Regions from separate parts of the Azospirillum sp. UENF 312511 genome, predicted to be linked through region 2. Evidence: riboswitches for the same ligand, from Rfam matches in the RefSeq annotation. Region 2 holds a riboswitch; each other region holds the start of a gene.
The links. Region 2 has a riboswitch for cobalamin ahead of ACWPN7_RS28595 (hypothetical protein). Riboswitches for the same ligand answer to the same signal wherever they lie in the genome.
Positions count from the first base shown of each region.

Region 1: another riboswitch for cobalamin. It lies ahead of ACWPN7_RS00350 (TonB-dependent receptor plug domain-containing protein); the one in region 2 lies ahead of ACWPN7_RS28595 (hypothetical protein).
Region 3: another riboswitch for cobalamin. It lies ahead of cobW (cobalamin biosynthesis protein CobW); the one in region 2 lies ahead of ACWPN7_RS28595 (hypothetical protein).

Region 1 is NZ_JBSNCG010000001.1:66,431-71,825, reverse strand. It holds gene ACWPN7_RS00355 (ABC transporter substrate-binding protein) at 1-798, opposite strand, end outside; gene ACWPN7_RS00350 (TonB-dependent receptor plug domain-containing protein) at 795-2,723, opposite strand; cobalamin riboswitch at 2,840-3,058, opposite strand; gene ACWPN7_RS00345 (hypothetical protein) at 3,113-3,571, opposite strand; gene ACWPN7_RS00340 (TerC family protein) at 4,231-5,277, shown strand.
Region 2 is NZ_JBSNCG010000005.1:35,837-41,231, forward strand. It holds gene ACWPN7_RS28590 (methylmalonyl-CoA mutase family protein) at 1-1,699, opposite strand, end outside; cobalamin riboswitch at 1,875-2,125, shown strand; gene ACWPN7_RS28595 (hypothetical protein) at 2,293-2,616, shown strand; gene ACWPN7_RS28600 (LysR family transcriptional regulator) at 2,638-3,567, opposite strand; gene metE (5-methyltetrahydropteroyltriglutamate--homocysteine S-methyltransferase) at 3,670-5,395, shown strand, end outside.
Region 3 is NZ_JBSNCG010000001.1:638,814-644,208, reverse strand. It holds gene ACWPN7_RS02870 (ABC transporter substrate-binding protein) at 1-33, opposite strand, end outside; gene ACWPN7_RS02865 (ABC transporter ATP-binding protein) at 92-814, opposite strand; gene ACWPN7_RS02860 (ABC transporter ATP-binding protein) at 807-1,571, opposite strand; cobalamin riboswitch at 1,862-2,077, shown strand; gene cobW (cobalamin biosynthesis protein CobW) at 2,117-3,190, shown strand; gene cobN (cobaltochelatase subunit CobN) at 3,347-5,395, shown strand, end outside.

The DNA of each region.
Region 1 (5,395 bases), on a different contig from region 2:
GCAGGTCCATAGGCGGGAGGGCAGCGACACGGTGCGGACCTGACGTTTCAACGCCTTCAGGGCCGGGTGGTGCAGCAGGGCGCCGGCCAGCGACGGCGGCGCGTCGGGCGCGGCGTCGACGATCAGCACGTCCGCGCCGCCCAGAATGATGGCTTCCAGCGGCAGGGCGCCCTGGCTGCCCAGCGGCAGGCGGTCGGCCATGTTCTCCAGCCCGGCGCGGGCCAGGAGCTCGTCGACCAGCGACCCGGACCCGGCGACGAAGCCGTTGGGGCGCAGCACCACCGCGGTCGGGCGCGGTCCCGGCGCCGCGGGGGGCAGGGCGTCGAGGCGGGAGAGCAGGTCGGCGACCAGCACCTCCCCCCGGTCCGGCTCGCCGACGGCGCGGGCGAGGCCGCGGATCTGCTCCGCCACCCCCGCCACGCTCTGCGGGACGTCCAGCTCCAGCAGCGGGGCGTCCAGCCGCGTCAGCAGCCCGACCGCGACCCGCGTGGTGTAGCGCCCGGCGACGATCAGGTCGGGGTTGAGCGGCAGGATCTCCTCCGCCGTCCCGTGATTGACCGGCACCCGCGACGCCAGCGCCGCGACGGTGGAGGTGCGGGGATCGCGCGCCAGCCACGTCACAGCGGCGAGGCGCTCCGGCCCGACGAGCCGCAGCAGCAGCTCGTCGGCGCAGAGATTCAGGGAGACGATGCGCTGTGGTTTGCTGGGCGGTTTTGCCGGCGGCGCCTCCCACGCCGCCGCCGGCCCTCCCGCGGTCAGCAGGAGGGCGGTGGCCAGCCCGAGAAAGGTGGGCCTCACAGCGACAGCCGCAGCCCGAGATACCCGGCCCGTCCCGGCGCGCCGTAGGTCCAGACTTCCTGGTACCGGCGGTCGAACAGGTTCTCCACGCGCCCGAAGACTTCGACCCCCTCGGACAGCGCGTAGGACCCGGCCATGTTGACCAGCGTGTAGGGGGCGAGATTCACGACCTGCCGGTTGTAGAAGGGATCGTAGGCCCAGTCGCTGGACCGCCCGTTGTAGACGACGCCGAGGTTGGCGTTCGCCCGGTCCTCCAGGAAGCGGTAATTGACGTTCAGGCTGGCGAGCTGCTTGGGCCGGCGCACCAGCTCCGCCCCCGTGGAATCCTCGCCGTCGGTCCAGGTGTAGGAGCCGCGGACGGTCAGCCGGTCGATCGGCTCCACCGACAGGCCAAGCTCAAAGCCGCGGATGTGGGACTCGCCCGGCATGTTGACGGAGGTCCGCCCGGTGCCGGTGATGAGGTCGCGGATGCGCTGGTCGAACCACGTGCCGTCCACGGAGGCCCGCGTGCCCCACAGCGCCTGATCGAAGCCGGCGTCCCAGCCGCGCGCCCGTTCCGGCTTCAGGTTCGGGTTGCCGGCGTAGGTGGCGGTGTAGCCGTACAGCTCGAACAGGGTCGGATTCTTGACGCCGGTGCCGTAGGAGGCGCGCAGCTTCGTCCCGCTCTCCTCGACCAGATAGGCCGCCGTGGTGCGCCATGTGGTGGCGTCGCGGAACAGGTCGTTCTCGTCGTGGCGGACGCTGCCGGTCAGGGTCAGACGGTCGAACAGGCCCAGCTTGTACTGACCCACCAGCCCGGTGGAGCCGATGGAGCGGTCGAAGCTGGAGAAGGCGCTGCGACTGATCGCCTTGTCCTCCTCATGCTCCACGGCGGCGGTCAGCACATGGTCGGCGGGGCCGCTCTTCAGCGTCAGGTTGGTCTGGTAGTCGGCCTTGGTCTTGCGCCCGTCGTAGCGGCTGGTCACCGTCTTGGCGTCGTCGCGGTAGTCGCGCTGCTGGCGGCCATGGGTCAGGCCGACGATGTGCTCCCACTTTCCGTCGAGAAGGGCGATCTTGCCCTGGAGGCGCCCGAAATACTGCTCCCCGGCGGTGCTGGTCCCGTCGTCGACGGCGCCGCGCCCGCCGACGAAGCCGTCGGTGTCGGTGCGGAAGCGGGTGTAGCGGCCGGTCACCGCGATCTCGCTGTGCTCGGTCGGGCGGACGGCGGCGTTTCCGGTCAGCGTGCCGTTGCGGTAGCCGTCCTTCTCCGGGTTGCCGAGCCGCTTGTCGGCGACCGACACACCGTCGCTGGTGACGCCCTGGCCGCTGAGGAACAGGTCGTAACGGTCGGTCCCGGTGCCGAAGGAGGCCCGCCCGGCGGCGGTGCCGAAGGACCCGCCCTCGACGGCGGCGCCGAACCGGGGGGCGCCGGCGCCGCGGCGGGTCACGATGTTGACGACGCCGCCGACCGCGTCGGAGCCGTAAAGCGCGCTCTGCGGGCCGCGCAGCACCTCGACGCGTTCCACGTCGCCGGCCAGCAGGTTGGCGAAGTCGTATTCGGAACCGGCGGCGGGATCGTTCACCTCGATCCCGTCGATCAGGACGAGCGTCTGGTTGCCCTCCGACCCGCGGATGCGGAGCTGGGTCAGGGTGCCCATAGGGCCGGTGCGGTTGACGGCGACGCCGGGCACCGCGCGCAGCGCGTCGGACAGCACCTGGGTCTGGCGCTGCTCCAGTTCCTCGCGGGTGATGACGGTCAGGGCGCTGCCGGTTTCCTCGGCGGCGGTGGGGACGCGGTTGGCGGTCACCGAGACCGGCGGAAGCGTCGTGATGGTGGTGGAATCGGCGAAGGCCGACGTGGGGAGGGCCGACACGGGAAGGGCAAGGCTTCCCAGAAGGGCGGCGAAGGACGCCGTCCGGTGAAGGCGGGGAACGCGGACACTCATTGAGACCTCGGGCGGGACGCCGGTGGCACGTCACCGCGAACGAAGTCCCCCCGGACGCTCCGCGAACGGACTCCCGGTTCGACGACCTTCGGTGCACCCCGCCCGAACGTGTTCGCGTGTGACCACGACTGACGGCAGGTCTCCTGGCTCGCGGGTTATCGTCGGCCCATCGCCTTCCCAGGATCGCGATCCCAGTGGCATTCCGATGGACGACTCGCCGCTTACAGTTGCGGGGGCAGCCCCGGCGTAGGACCCTCGCACGGCAAATCGCCGCTGGGTCCGCACCGTGTTCCCATTTTCAGCCCTTTCGGGCAACCGTCGGGTGCGAAGCTACGCGGGCGGAACGGCTCCGGTCAAGCCGCAATCCGCCCGTCCTCGCCCGACTGGCGTCAGAGTGTGGTTCTCGGCCCGACCGCGGACCCATCCGGCATGGGCGGCACCATCTCCTTGCAATTGCCGACGCAATAGGTCTGTGCCTCGATCCGGCCGCCGCAGGATTTGTAGCAATCGTTGTAATCGGAGGAGCAGGTGAGGTTGCTGTAGCAGCTGGGGTTCCGGTCGAAATCGCTGAACGTCTTGATCTTCTTCTTGTCCGCGTCCTTGGGCAAGGAACGGAGATAGGCCTGATATTCGCCCTGGGCGCGGGTCGTCGCCTCGGCCCGGCAGGTCTGTACGGCCAGCTCCTTTGCGGATTGGCAGATCGTCTGTGCCTGCTTGCACTGGGCGACACAGAGCTTTCCCGCCTCGCTGACGGGTGGAAAATAGCTTGCGACCGTCTCGAAACGCGGGCCGCAACCAGCCAATCCGGCCGCCAGCAGGCAGCCGAGCAAAATGGAACGCCGCATCATTGTGGGTGTCCTGCCGTGAATTACCGTCAATCGCTACGAACAACCCACCGGTGCGGAATCATCCATGGGCGACACGGAATTCGCAAAGCCGGCTCCCGGACCGGAACGCCGGCAACCCATGGGCGATCAACCGGCTGGTGTCGTTGCCTGCGGCCATCGCGCCGATCATGGTCCGGAAAGGACGCGCCCCCCTCTTGTCGCCGCGCGGGGGCCTGACTACATGACGGGTGAGGTCCGGGCCCCTCTGGCAGCGTCGCCCGGCGCTGTGATGTCGGACTTCCCATAGAGCCGTCGCTTTGGCGCGGCCTTGCGGAAGCTGGCCCTATCTTCCCCCTGGGTCCCGCTCCACCACAAGGTCCACCGCCGGACGACGGTCCCCGACGGGCCTTTGGGAGACATCGGCATGGACCGCACCGAACCAACATCCTGACCGACCGCCACGTCTCCACGGCAAACGATGGAGGCGGGCGCTCTGGCGCGCCGCGGCAAAGCCGTCGCGCGCGCTTGTCCGTTGACCGCAGACCTTGCGGTCACGATTCCAGTCCGGGCCCCTCTGGCCGATGCGTCCCGCCGTGGCGCATCGGTGATGTCGGACTGCTCATGTGACGATCGACGTCTCCGCTTGCGGGAGCGGAGTGCATGAAGCAAGGGACAGTTCCATGGATCAGATCGTTTTAATGTGGGCCGGCTTCGCCGTCTTCGTTGGCGTGCTTTTGGCCTTTGATCTTGGTGTATTTTCCAAGAAATCCCATGTGATCTCCGGCCGCGAGGCGCTGATGCGCTGCGCGGCCTATTCCACGCTGGCGATGATTTTCGCCGCCGGCGTCTTTCATTTCCAAGGGTCGCAGAAGGGGCTGGAGTTCCTGACCGGCTACCTGATCGAATACAGCCTGAGCGTCGACAACATCTTCGTCATCGCGCTGATCTTCACGCATTTCGCGGTGCCGCCGCAGTACCAGCACCGGGTGCTGTTCTGGGGCATCCTGGGCGCGTTGGTGATGCGCGGCGTGCTGATCGTGGCGGGCACGGCGCTGATTCAGGAATTCCATTGGATCATTTACATCTTCGGCGCCTTCCTGATCTTCAGCGGCATCAAGATGCTGATGTCGGTGGACGACGAGCCGGACATGGAGAACAACCGGATCGTCAAGTTCGTCCGCTCCCGCTTCCGCATGACCGACGGCTACGAGGGGCAGAAGTTCTTCGTGATGCGCGACGGCGTGCGGATGATGACGCCGCTGTTCCTCGTGCTGATCCTGATCGAGTTCACCGATCTGGTCTTCGCCGTGGACTCCATCCCGGCGGTCTTCTCGGTGACCACCGATCCGTTCATCGTCTGGACCTCCAACGTCTTCGCGATCCTCGGCCTGCGCGCCCTCTACTTCGCGCTGGCCTCGATCATCCACCGCTTCCATTACCTGAAATACGGCCTGTCGCTGGTTCTGGTGGTGGTCGGCGCCAAGATGCTGATGATCGACATCTACAAGATGCCGACGGCGGTGGCGCTGGGCATCACGGCCGTCCTGGTCGGCGGTTCCATCGTCTTCTCGATGCTGAAGACCCGCGCGGATGCGGCTCCGGAAGCCGCGGACGGCGAGGCCCGCCGCTGGTGGGTGCCGGGCAGCCCGGCGAAGGGTGCCAGCGGTTCCACCGCGGCCTCCTCCGGCGATGCGGCCGCGGTGCCCACGGACGGCAAGGGCCAGTAAGACGTTCCACGTGAGGATGAGCCCGGTCCGGTGGATCGGGCTCATTCCGTCGAGGGCGCCGCCGACTCCTCCGGCGTCGCCGTCACCAAGCGCTGTCCTCTCGCCTTCGAAAAGGAGA
Region 2 (5,395 bases):
TGGCGCGCGCCGTGTGCTGGGCGACCGGCCCGATGTTGGCGAGGAAGACCGACGGCCACGATCCCTGGGTCCGCTTGTGGCGGTCGGCGGCGTCGCGCAGGGCCTCGAAGGATTCGTGCAGGCGGTGGCGGGGCAGCGGCTCGACGCGGGCCGGGGTGCCCCGCGCCAGGGCCGCCGTCAGTCCGGTCCGCGTCGCCCCGCCGGTGGCGGCCTCCACGAGATCGTCCAGCGACCCGGAGCCGACCGCCGCCGGTGCCACGGCAGCGTCGTCATGGCCGCGCGGTACGGGGGACGGGCGGACGACCGCCTGTTCGAGGAGGTTGGGAAACTCGCTGACGCCGGTCAGCGGGTCCTTGCGGCGGGCGATGTTGGCTTCCCGCTGCGCCCAGGACCCGGCGATGGCGCGGGCGAGGCTGCCATCGGCCAGCACGGCGGCGATGCCGCCCCGCCGCTCGATGTCCTGGAAGTCCGCCCAAGCGGCCTGGGCCAGTTGCTCGGTCAGCGTTTCGACGTACCAGGAGCCGCCGGCCGGATCGGCGACGCGGGCCAGCGAGGATTCCTCCTTCAGCAGGATCTGGCTGTTGCGGGCGATGCGGCGGGCGAAGTCGTCGGATTCGCCCAGCGCCGCGTCGAAGGGCAGCACCGCCACCGCGTCGGCCCCGCCGACCCCGGCGGCGAAGCCGGCCACCGTGGTGCGCAGCATGTTCACCCAGGGATCGCGCCGCGCCATGATGCGCCGCGCCGTGCGGGCGGTCAGGTGCATGGCGCGGGCCGACTCCGAGGCGCCCGACGCCTCGGCGATGCGCCCCCACAGGCGCCGCGCGGCGCGCAGCTTGGCGATGGAGAGGAATTGGTCGCAGCCGACGGATAGGGTGAAGGCGATCTGCCGGCAGGCGGTGTCGATGTCCAGCCCGGCAGCGGTCAGGGCGCGCAGATAGGCGACCCCGGTCGCCATGGCGGCGGCGAGGTCCTGGCTTTCGGTCGCCCCGGCGTCGTGCCAGGGGGAACTGTCCACCCCGACGGCGGTGACGTGAGGGAAATTGCGGGCGGTCCAGGCGGCCAAGGCCGCCGTGTCGGCGAGCGCCGCCTCCAGACTGCCCGGCAGGGCGTCGGCCGCGGCCAGAGTCCCGATGGGATCGGCGTTGAAGGCGCCCCGCGCCTTGTCCGGCATCACCGAGCGGCGGCGCCACAGGGCGGCGAGCAGCGCCGCGCCGGCCACTGCGTCGCCTCCCGCCTCCAGCGACAGTGGCACCATCTCCGGATAGACGTTGGCCAGCGTGCGGTCGAGATCGTCCAGCCGGTCGATGGCGATGCCGGGGCTGTCCGGCCTGTCGAGGCGCAGCCGGATGGCGGTGGCGCCGCGCAGCAGATCGGTCAGGATGGCGGCGTTCGCCGCCTTGGGATCGGAGACGTCGTGTTCGGTCAGGATGTCCCAGCCGTCCGGTCCGGCGCCTCTGGCATGGCCGCCGCGGGTGAACGGGGCGAAGCCCGGCAAACCGGACGGATCGCCCGCGGCCGGCCAGTCTTCCGCCGTATAGAGGGGCTGCACGGCGATGCCTTCGTACAGCCGGGTGACCAACCGCTTCTCGAAGGGGGCGCCCTTCAGCCCCTTGTCGACGAGAACCCGCCATTGCTCGCGCGTGGCCGGAGGGAATTCGGTGGCGAAGATCGTCTCGGCATCGTCCCGGCGGTCGTCCATGCTGGCGAGATTCCTTCCCATCCGTGTTCCGAACATTTGCAAGATACGCCGAACGACCCGTGGGAATCAGGCGGAAATTGGCAAAATTTGGCGAAGGGCTGCGGGCAATCTTGCGAATTTTGCAAAAGGGACTTGCCGTGGCGCTCGCGCTTGACGCCGCCGGGTGCACCCTCTTACCGTTCCCGCTGGATACGGTCCCCGTTCGCCCCAGGGCGTCCGGGGCTAAGAGGGAAGACGGTGAACCGTTCGCCTCGCCATGAGGATGACGGCGAAGCCGGCGCTGCCCCCGCAACTGTGAGCGGAGAGTGGGTCCGCCGTTTCAGCGCCACTGGTGCCCATCCCGGTTCGGGACGACGGCACCGGGAAGGCCGGACGGTCCCGCGACGACCCGTGAGCCAGGAGACCTGCCGGATCTGTCGAACGCGAGTCGGGCGGGGTGTCCCGGCGGGTGCGGCGTCGCCGGAGGTCTCCCGTGCCGCGTCGGCGTCCGTCCCATCCTTGCCCTTTGGGAGCGAGGGGTGCCACCGCCGATGTCCGTCCAACCAACGCCCGTTCCACCCAATCTCATCCGTCTGGCGTTCCGACGCCGTCCGGTGACGCCGACCCCCGCCGACCGGTCGGCACCCTTTGTCCTGACGGCGACGGAGGGACGCTGGTCCCTGCGGGGAACCAGGGAGCCGCTGGACGCCGCCGGGCTGGTCGCGGCGGCCGACACCCTGCGGGAGATCGCCCGCGCCCTGGTCGAGCAGGCGCATGCGGAAGCCGGCCAACCGGCGAACCGCTGCGTCGCCGAATTCGTGCTGCACCAGGACGGCGGCATCGACCATTGGCTGGCGCCGGGCGGGGATGCGGACGAGCGCCGCACCATTGCGCTCGGCCTGCGCAACGCCATCGGCAGCTTGCGGATGGGTGGCTGACCGGCGCGGCTTCGCCTGCCGCTACAACTGGGCGGTTCCACCGTCGCGATGGGCAAGCGCCAGATCGATGAAACCCCGCAGATAGCCGATGTCGGCGTCCGCCTCGCGGAAGCCCAGGAAAATCTGCTTGGCGACACCGTCCCGGCCCAGGCGCACCGGGCTCACGTCGAACTTGGCGCCATACTCCTCGACCAGCCAGCGCGGCAGGGCGGCGACGCCACGGCCGTGGGCCACCATCAGCAGCATGATGTCGGTCGTCTCGATCGGCTTGTGCTGCCTCGGGCTGATCCCGGCCGGCATCAGGAACTGGGTGTAGATGTCGAGACGGTCGGGCGCCACCGGGTAGGTGATCAGGACTTCGTCCGCCATCTGCTGCGGTTCGACGAAGGCGGCATGGCGCAGACGGTGCCCCGGCCCGACCACCAGAACCTGTTCGTAGTCGAACACCGGCTCGAAGCACAGTCCGGGCTTGAACAGCGGATCCGGTGTCACCAGCATGTCGATGTCGTGGCCGAACAGGGCCCCGATGCCGCCGAACTGAAACTTCTGCCGGACGTCCACGTCGACCTTCGGCCAAGCATCGACGTAGGGAGCGACGATCTTCAGGAGCCACTGATAGCAGGGATGGCATTCCATCCCGATGCGCAGGGTCCCGCGCCCGCCCTGGGCGAACTGCTGGAGGCGTTCTTCAGCATGGGCCAGTTGCGGCAGCAAGCGGTTGGCGACCGCCAGCAGCCATTCCCCGGCCTGGGTCGGCCGCAAGCGGCGGCCTTCGCGGTGCCACACATCCACGCCGAGCTGCTCTTCCAGCTTGCGGATGGCGTGGCTCAGCGCCGGTTGGGTCAGGTTCAAATGGCTGGCCGCCGCCGTCAGCGAGCCGTGACGATCAACCTCGCGGATGATCGAGAGATGGATGCGCTCCAGGATCGCCATACCGTCCACCTCATCCATGAATGAAATTTATCGAACGATAAAATCATACCATTTTTCATTCATGTTCTGAACTCCGTATGGTCCGCGCCGATCCCTCTTTTCAAGGCGCCCCCCATGGCAATGACCCACACCCTCGGATTCCCCCGCATCGGCGCCAAGCGCGAGTTGAAGTTCGCCTTGGAGGCTTATTGGAAGGGGGCGTCCTCCCGCGACGAGCTGGTCCGCGTCGGCGCTGACCTCCGCAAGCGCCACTGGCGGGACCAGGGCGCGCTCGACCTCGTTCCCGTGGGCGATTTCGCCTTCTACGATCAGGTGCTCGACATGAGCTTCACGCTCGGCAACCTGCCGGAGCGCGTGAAGGGCTTCCATGGCGATGCCCTGGACAATTACTTCCGCGTGGCGCGCGGCCGTTCGGCCGAGACCGCCGCCCATAGTGCCGAAGAGCACGGCGGATGCTGCAGTGGCGTCGCTGCCGGCGAGATGACCAAGTGGTTCGACACCAACTACCACTACATCGTCCCCGAGTTCGACGCCGAAACCCAGTTCAACCTCGACGCCTCCCGTCTGCTGCAGCAACTCGCTGAAGCCAAGGAGCAGGGTGTCAAGGCCAAGCCGGTGATCATCGGCCCGGTCACCTACCTCGCGCTGGGCAAGGCCAAGGACGGTTCGGACAAGCTGGCTCTGCTGCCCCGCCTGCTGCCCGTCTACGCCGAACTGCTGCAGGCCCTGGCCGATCAGGGCGTCGAGTGGGTGCAGATCGACGAACCCATCCTGGTGACCGAGCTGGAAGCGGCGTGGCGGGACGCCTTCACCCAGGCCTATCGGGATCTCGGTACCGGCGCGGTCAAGCTGCTGCTGGCGACCTATTTCGGCCAGCTCCAGGAGAATTTGCCACTGGTCTGCTCCCTACCGGTGCAGGGCCTCCATCTCGACGCCATCAACGCCCGCGACGAGGTCGATGCCCTGATCCAGGCCCTCCCGACCGACCGCGTCGTGTCGCTGGGCGTCGTCAACGGCCGGAACATCTGGAAGACCGACCTACACGCAACGCTCGACTGGCTGGAGCCGGTGGCCGAGAGGCTCGGTGAGCGGCTGTGGATCGCACCGTCCTGCTCGCTGCTGCACGTGCCGGTCGACCTCGCCGGCGAGCGCAAGCTGGATGAGGAGGTCCGCTCATGGCTGGCCTTTGCGGTGCAGAAGCTGGAGGAGATCCGGGTTCTGGCGACCGCGCTGACCCCGGGATGGGATAGGGGCCGTGCCGCCGTCGCGGCCGAGTTGGAGGCCAACCGCACCGCCATCGAAGCGCGCCGCCATTCGCCGCGGGTCAACAACCCGGCGGTGAAGGCGGCGGTTGCCGCCATCGACGCCCAGCTCGGACGGCGCAAGAGCGCCTTCGCCGAGCGCGCCGCCAAGCAGGCCGCCCGCCTGAATCTGCCGACGTTCCCGACCACCACCATCGGCTCCTTCCCGCAGACCAAGGAGATCCGTCAGGCGCGCAGCCAGTTCAAGGCCGGGACGATCGACGCGGTGGCCTACACCGAGGCGATGCGCGGCGAGATCGCGCGGAGCGTGCGCGAGCAGGAGGCGCTGGGCCTCGACGTGCTGGTTCACGGTGAGGCCGAGCGCAACGACATGGTCGAGTATTTCGGCGAGCAGCTCGATGGCTACGTCTTCAGCCAGTCGGGCTGGGTGCAGTCCTATGGCTCGCGCTGCGTGAAGCCGCCGATCCTGTTCGGCGACATCAGCCGCCCCAAGGCGATGACCGTGGACTGGATCACCTACGCCGCCTCGCTGACGGACAAGCCGATGAAGGGCATGCTCACCGGCCCGGTGACCATCCTCAACT
Region 3 (5,395 bases), on a different contig from region 2:
CAATGCGGTCCCGCACAGCAACGTCTTGAGCATTTCGAACTCCCTTCGATTGGCTTTGTTTTGCGTGTTTTCGGCAGAGGGGGTGACTTGGTCAGACACCCAGATAGGTGTGCAGCTTGTCCATGTTCTGGGCGAGCTGGTCGTTGGGGATCATGTCGACGACATGGCCTTCCTCCATCACGTAATGGCGGTCGGCGATGGTCGCGGCGAAGCGGAAATTCTGCTCCACCAGCACGATGGTGAAGCCGCGCTGCTTCAGCTTGCGCACCGCCACCCCGATCTGCTCGATGATGACGGGGGCAAGCCCCTCGGTCGGCTCGTCGAGCAGGATCAGGTCGGCGCCGGTGCGCAGGATGCGCGCGATGGCCAGCATCTGCTGCTCGCCGCCCGACAGGCGCGTGCCCTGGGTGGTGCCGCGGCCCTGCAGGTTCGGGAACAGCTCGTAGATCTGCGGCACGGTCATGCCGCCCGACTTCACCACCGGCGGCAGCATCAGGTTCTCGTCCACGCTGAGCGAGGCGAAGATGCCGCGCTCCTCCGGCACGTAGCCGATGCCGAGGCGGGGAATCTTGTGCTGCGCCATGCCGATCAGCTCCTTGCCCTGGAAGCGGATCGAGCCGTTGCGCTTGCCGACGATGCCCATGATCGAGCGCATGGTCGTCGTCTTGCCGGCGCCGTTGCGGCCGAGCAGGGTCACCACTTCGCCCTGGCGCACGTCGATGTTGACGCCGTGCAGCACGTGGCTCTCGCCGTAGAAGGCCTGGAGGTCGCGGATCTCCAGCATCGCGGTCTTCACGGTCGCGCCGTCAGGCATGGCCCACCTCACCCGTCCCCATGTAGGCTTCCATGACCTGCGGGTTGCGCGATACGACGTCGTATGCGCCCTCCGCCAGGATTTCGCCGCGGCGAAGCACGGTGATGGTGTCCGACAGGTGGGCGACGACCGACAGGTTGTGCTCCACCATCAGGATGGTGCGGTCGGCGGAGACGCGCTTGATCAGGGCGGCGGTGCCTTCGATGTCCTCGTGGCCCATGCCGGCCAGCGGCTCGTCGAGCAGCATCACCTCCGGGTCGAGCGCCAGCGTGGTGGCGATCTCCAGCGCGCGCTTGCGGCCGTAGGGCAGCTCGGCGGCGGTGTGGCCGGCCCAGGGGGTCAGGTTTACCGCCTCGATCAGTTCCTCGGCGCGGTCGTGCAGGTCGTGCAGGCTGGCCTCCGGCTTCCAGAAATGGAAGCTGGTGCCGCGCGGGCGCTGCAGCGCGACGCGGACATTCTCCAGCACGCTGAGGTGCGGGAAGACCGCGGAAATCTGGAACGACCGCACCATGCCGAGCAGCGCCACGTCGGCGGGCTTCATGGCGGTGATGTCGCGTCCCTTGTAGAGGATCTGGCCGCGCGTCGGCGTCAGGAACTTGGTCAGCAGATTGAAGACCGTGCTCTTGCCGGCGCCGTTCGGGCCGATCAGCGCGTGGATGGTGCCGCGGCGGACCTGGAGATTCACCTCCTTCACCGCGATGAAGCCCTTGAACTCCTTCGAGAGTCCACGCGCTTCCAGAATGATGTCGTCGGCCATGGGTGCCGTTTTTCCCTCCCTGTTCGTCCGCGTCGTCTGCCGGTCCGCGTTTTTGGTTAGGCTGATATAAGCACAGAACATGCCAACTGCGGAAGATTCGAACAAGCCCTTGAAATCGTTTATTTCCCCCTATGAGACTGTGGGTGCCCCATACCGTCCGGAGTGTCAGCTTTCCAGACAGACTGTACCGATCTTCCGACACACCAACGGCGGCAAGGGCGGAGCGCTCCGGGTTCGGCGGCACGGTTTCCGGGCGCCAAATGGCCGCTTGCAAATCGGGGGTCCGCCTGCAATTCTGCGCCTCCGACGGTGCCCCGGCCGCCGTGAAGGCGCGGGGATAATAGGGAATGCGGTGCGGACCCGGATGGGGTCCAAGGCCGCGGCTGCCCCCGCAACTGTGTGCGGCGAGTCGGCCTCCGGACATGCCACGGGCCGACAGGCCGGGAAGGCGGGAGGCGCGACGACGACCCGCAAGCCAGGAAACCTGCCGCCGGACCGACACTCATCTAATCCGCCGGGTGTGGCGGAGACAAGGAAGCCAGATCATGACCACCGGCCCGCTGACCGCCGGAAAGACCCCGGCCACCGTCATCACTGGCTTTCTCGGCGCCGGGAAGACGACGCTGATCCGCAGCCTGCTGGAGCAGGCCGGCGGGCGTCGTCTGGCGCTGATCATCAACGAGTTCGGCGATGTCGGCATCGACGGCGAGATCCTGCGCGCCTGCGGCGATCCGACCTGCACCGAGGACGACGTGATCGAGCTGGCGAACGGCTGCCTGTGCTGCACCGTCGCCGACGATTTCGTCCCGGCCATCGAGAAGCTGCTGTCCCGCCCGCAGCCGCCGGAACACATCATCATCGAGACCAGCGGCCTCGCCCTGCCGAAGCCGCTCGTCCAGGCCTTCCACTGGCCGGCGATCAAGACCCGGGTGACGGTGGACGGGGTGGTCGCGGTGGTCGACGCCGCCGCCGCCGCGGAGGGCCGCTTCGCCCCCGATCCGGCGGCTTTGGCCGCCCAGGCCGCCGAGGCCGGGCAGCTCGACCACGAGACCCCGGTGGAGGAGGTGTTCGAGGACCAGCTCCTCTGCGCCGATCTGATCGTGGTGAACAAGACCGATCTGGTGGATGCCGCCGATCTGGCCAAGGTCGAGGACCTGATCCGCGCCGCCATGGCCGAGGGCGGCATGGCTGAGGGCGGGGCTGGGCGCGAGGCCAAGATCCTGCGCGCCAGCAACGGCAAGGTCGATCCGGTGGTTCTGCTGGGCGTCGGCGCCGGGGCCGAGGACGACCTCGCCAACCGCCCCAGCCACCATGACGAGGAGGAGGGCCACGACCACGACGACTTCACCAGCTTCGTCGTGGAACTCGGCCCGCAGCCCGACCCGGCGGCGCTGACGAAGACGCTGGAGCGGGTCGCCGCCGCCCATGGCGTGCTGCGCCTGAAAGGTTTCATCGACGTGCCGGGCAAGCCGATGCGCCTTCTGGTGCAGGGCGTGGGAACGCGCATCCAGACCCATTTCGACCGCTTCTGGAAGCCCGACGAGCCGCGCCGCAGCCGTCTGGTGGTGATCGGCGAGACGGGCCTGGACCGTGACGCCGTGACCGCGGCGCTGGGGTGATTTTTAGCCTTCACAACCCTCTCCCCTCTGGGGAGAGGGTGGCCCGCAGGGCCGGTGAGGGGGTTGCGCTTACGCCGGGCGTTCCGCCACGCGCAACCCCCTCACCCTAACCCTCTCCCCAGAGGGGAGAGGGGATTTTCGTAAAGCACTTTCGCCATGCACCTACTCGCCGCCCGCCAGGAAGACCTCGACGCCGGCCCCCAGGCCGTGGACCTGGGGCAGAGCCCGGCGGACCTCGTCGTCCTGTCCTTCTCCGACAGCGACCTGACAGCGCTTGCCGCCTGCTGGAAGCGCCACCGTGACGAGTTGCCCACCCTGCGGCTGGCGAATCTCGCGCGGCTGGGGCACCCGCTGTCAGTGGACCTTTACGTCGAGTCCGTGATCCGCAAGGCGAAGCTGGTCGTTCTGCGGCTGCTCGGCGGGGCGGGCTACTGGCGCTACGGGCTGGACCATGTCGCCGCCGCCTGCCGGGAGTCCGGGGTGGCGCTGGCCGTGCTGCCCGGCTGCGCCCAGCCGAACCCCGCCCTGGAGGGCTACGGCACCGTTCCGGCCGAGGCGGCGCAACGGCTGTGGCGTGGATTCACCGAAGGCGGGCCGGACAACATGGCCAACCTGCTGGCCTACGCCGCCACGCTGGCCGGGCAGGACCGCCCTTGGCGCGAACCGGCGCCGGTGCCGCGCTTTGGCGTCTATGAGGGCTGGTCCGGCCACGTCACCGGCCCCTGCGCGCCGGTCGTATTCTACCGCTCCCACCTGCTGGCCAGCGACCTGGAGCCGGTGCACGCGCTGTGCGACGCGCTGGCCGCGCGCGGCCTCGCCCCGCTGCCGCTGTTCGTGGCGAGCCTGAAGGAACCGGACTGCGCCGCCTGGATGCGCGCCACCCTGACCGCCCGCAACGCCGCCGTCGTGATGAACCTGACCGGCTTCTCGGCGGCGCGCGAGGACGGGTCGCCACTGGAAGCCAACGGCACGCCGGTGCTTCAGGCCGTGCTGTCCACCACGCCCGAGGAGGGCTGGCGCGGCTCCGCCCGCGGCATGGGGCCATCCGACCTCGCCATGAACGTTGTGCTGCCGGAGATGGACGGGCGCATCCTGACCCGTGCCATCGCCTTCAAGGCCGAAGGGGCGCTGGACCCCGACCTGGAGTTCGCTCCGACGCTGATCCGCCCGGTGCCCGACCGGGTGGCCTTCGCCGCCGATCTGGCCGCCGCCTGGGTGCGGCTGGGCGCCACGCCGCGGGCCGAGCGCAAGCTGGCGCTGGTGCTGTCCGACTATCCGGGGCCGGGCGGCGGCATCGGCCATGCGGTCGGCCTCGACACCCCGGCGAGCGTCGTCGGCATCCTGGAGCGGCTGCGCGCCGAGGGCTACGCGCTGGACGGGCTTCCCGCCGGCCCCGCCGCCCTGATGGAGGCGCTGACCGGCGGCGCCACCGCCCTGCTGAGCCTGGACGACTACCGCCGCCTCGCCCCCGCCGAGGCCCGCGCCCGCATCACAGAATGCTGGGGCGACGAGCAGGCCGACCCGCTGGCTGACGGCACCATCTTCCGCTTCACCGTGCTGACCTGCGGCAACGCCACTATCGCGGTGCAGCCGAGCCGCGGCCACGGTCCGCTGACCACCACCCAGCACCACGACCCGGAGACGCCGCCCAGCCACGGCTACTTCGCCTTCCACCTCTGGCTCCGCCATGTCCTGGGCATCCACGCGCTGGTGCAGGTGGGCGCGCACGGGACGCTGGAATGGCTGCCGGGCAAGGCCGTCGCCCTGTCCGCCGACTGCTGGCCGGAGATCGTCGCCGGTCCCCTGCCCTGCCTCTACCCCTTCATCGTCAACAACCCCGGAGAGGGGGTGCAGGCGCGCCGCCGGTTGGGCGCGGTCCTGATCGGCCACCTGACCCCGCCGCCGGTCGAGGCCGGGCTGCACGGCGACCTCGCTGCACTTGAAACGGCCATCGACGAATATTCGATGGCGACCGGGCTGGACCCGCGGCGGCTGGGCACGCTGCGCCAGACCATCCTCGATCTGGCCTGGACATCCGGCGTCGCCGCCGACTGCAACCTGCGGCCCGACGACGATCCCGACGCCATCCTCAGCCGCCTCGACGCCCATCTCTGCGACATCAAGGAAATGCAAATCCGCGACGGTCTGCACGTCTTCGGCACCACGCCGGAGCCGGAGCGCCGCGCCCGCCTGCTCGCCGCCGTC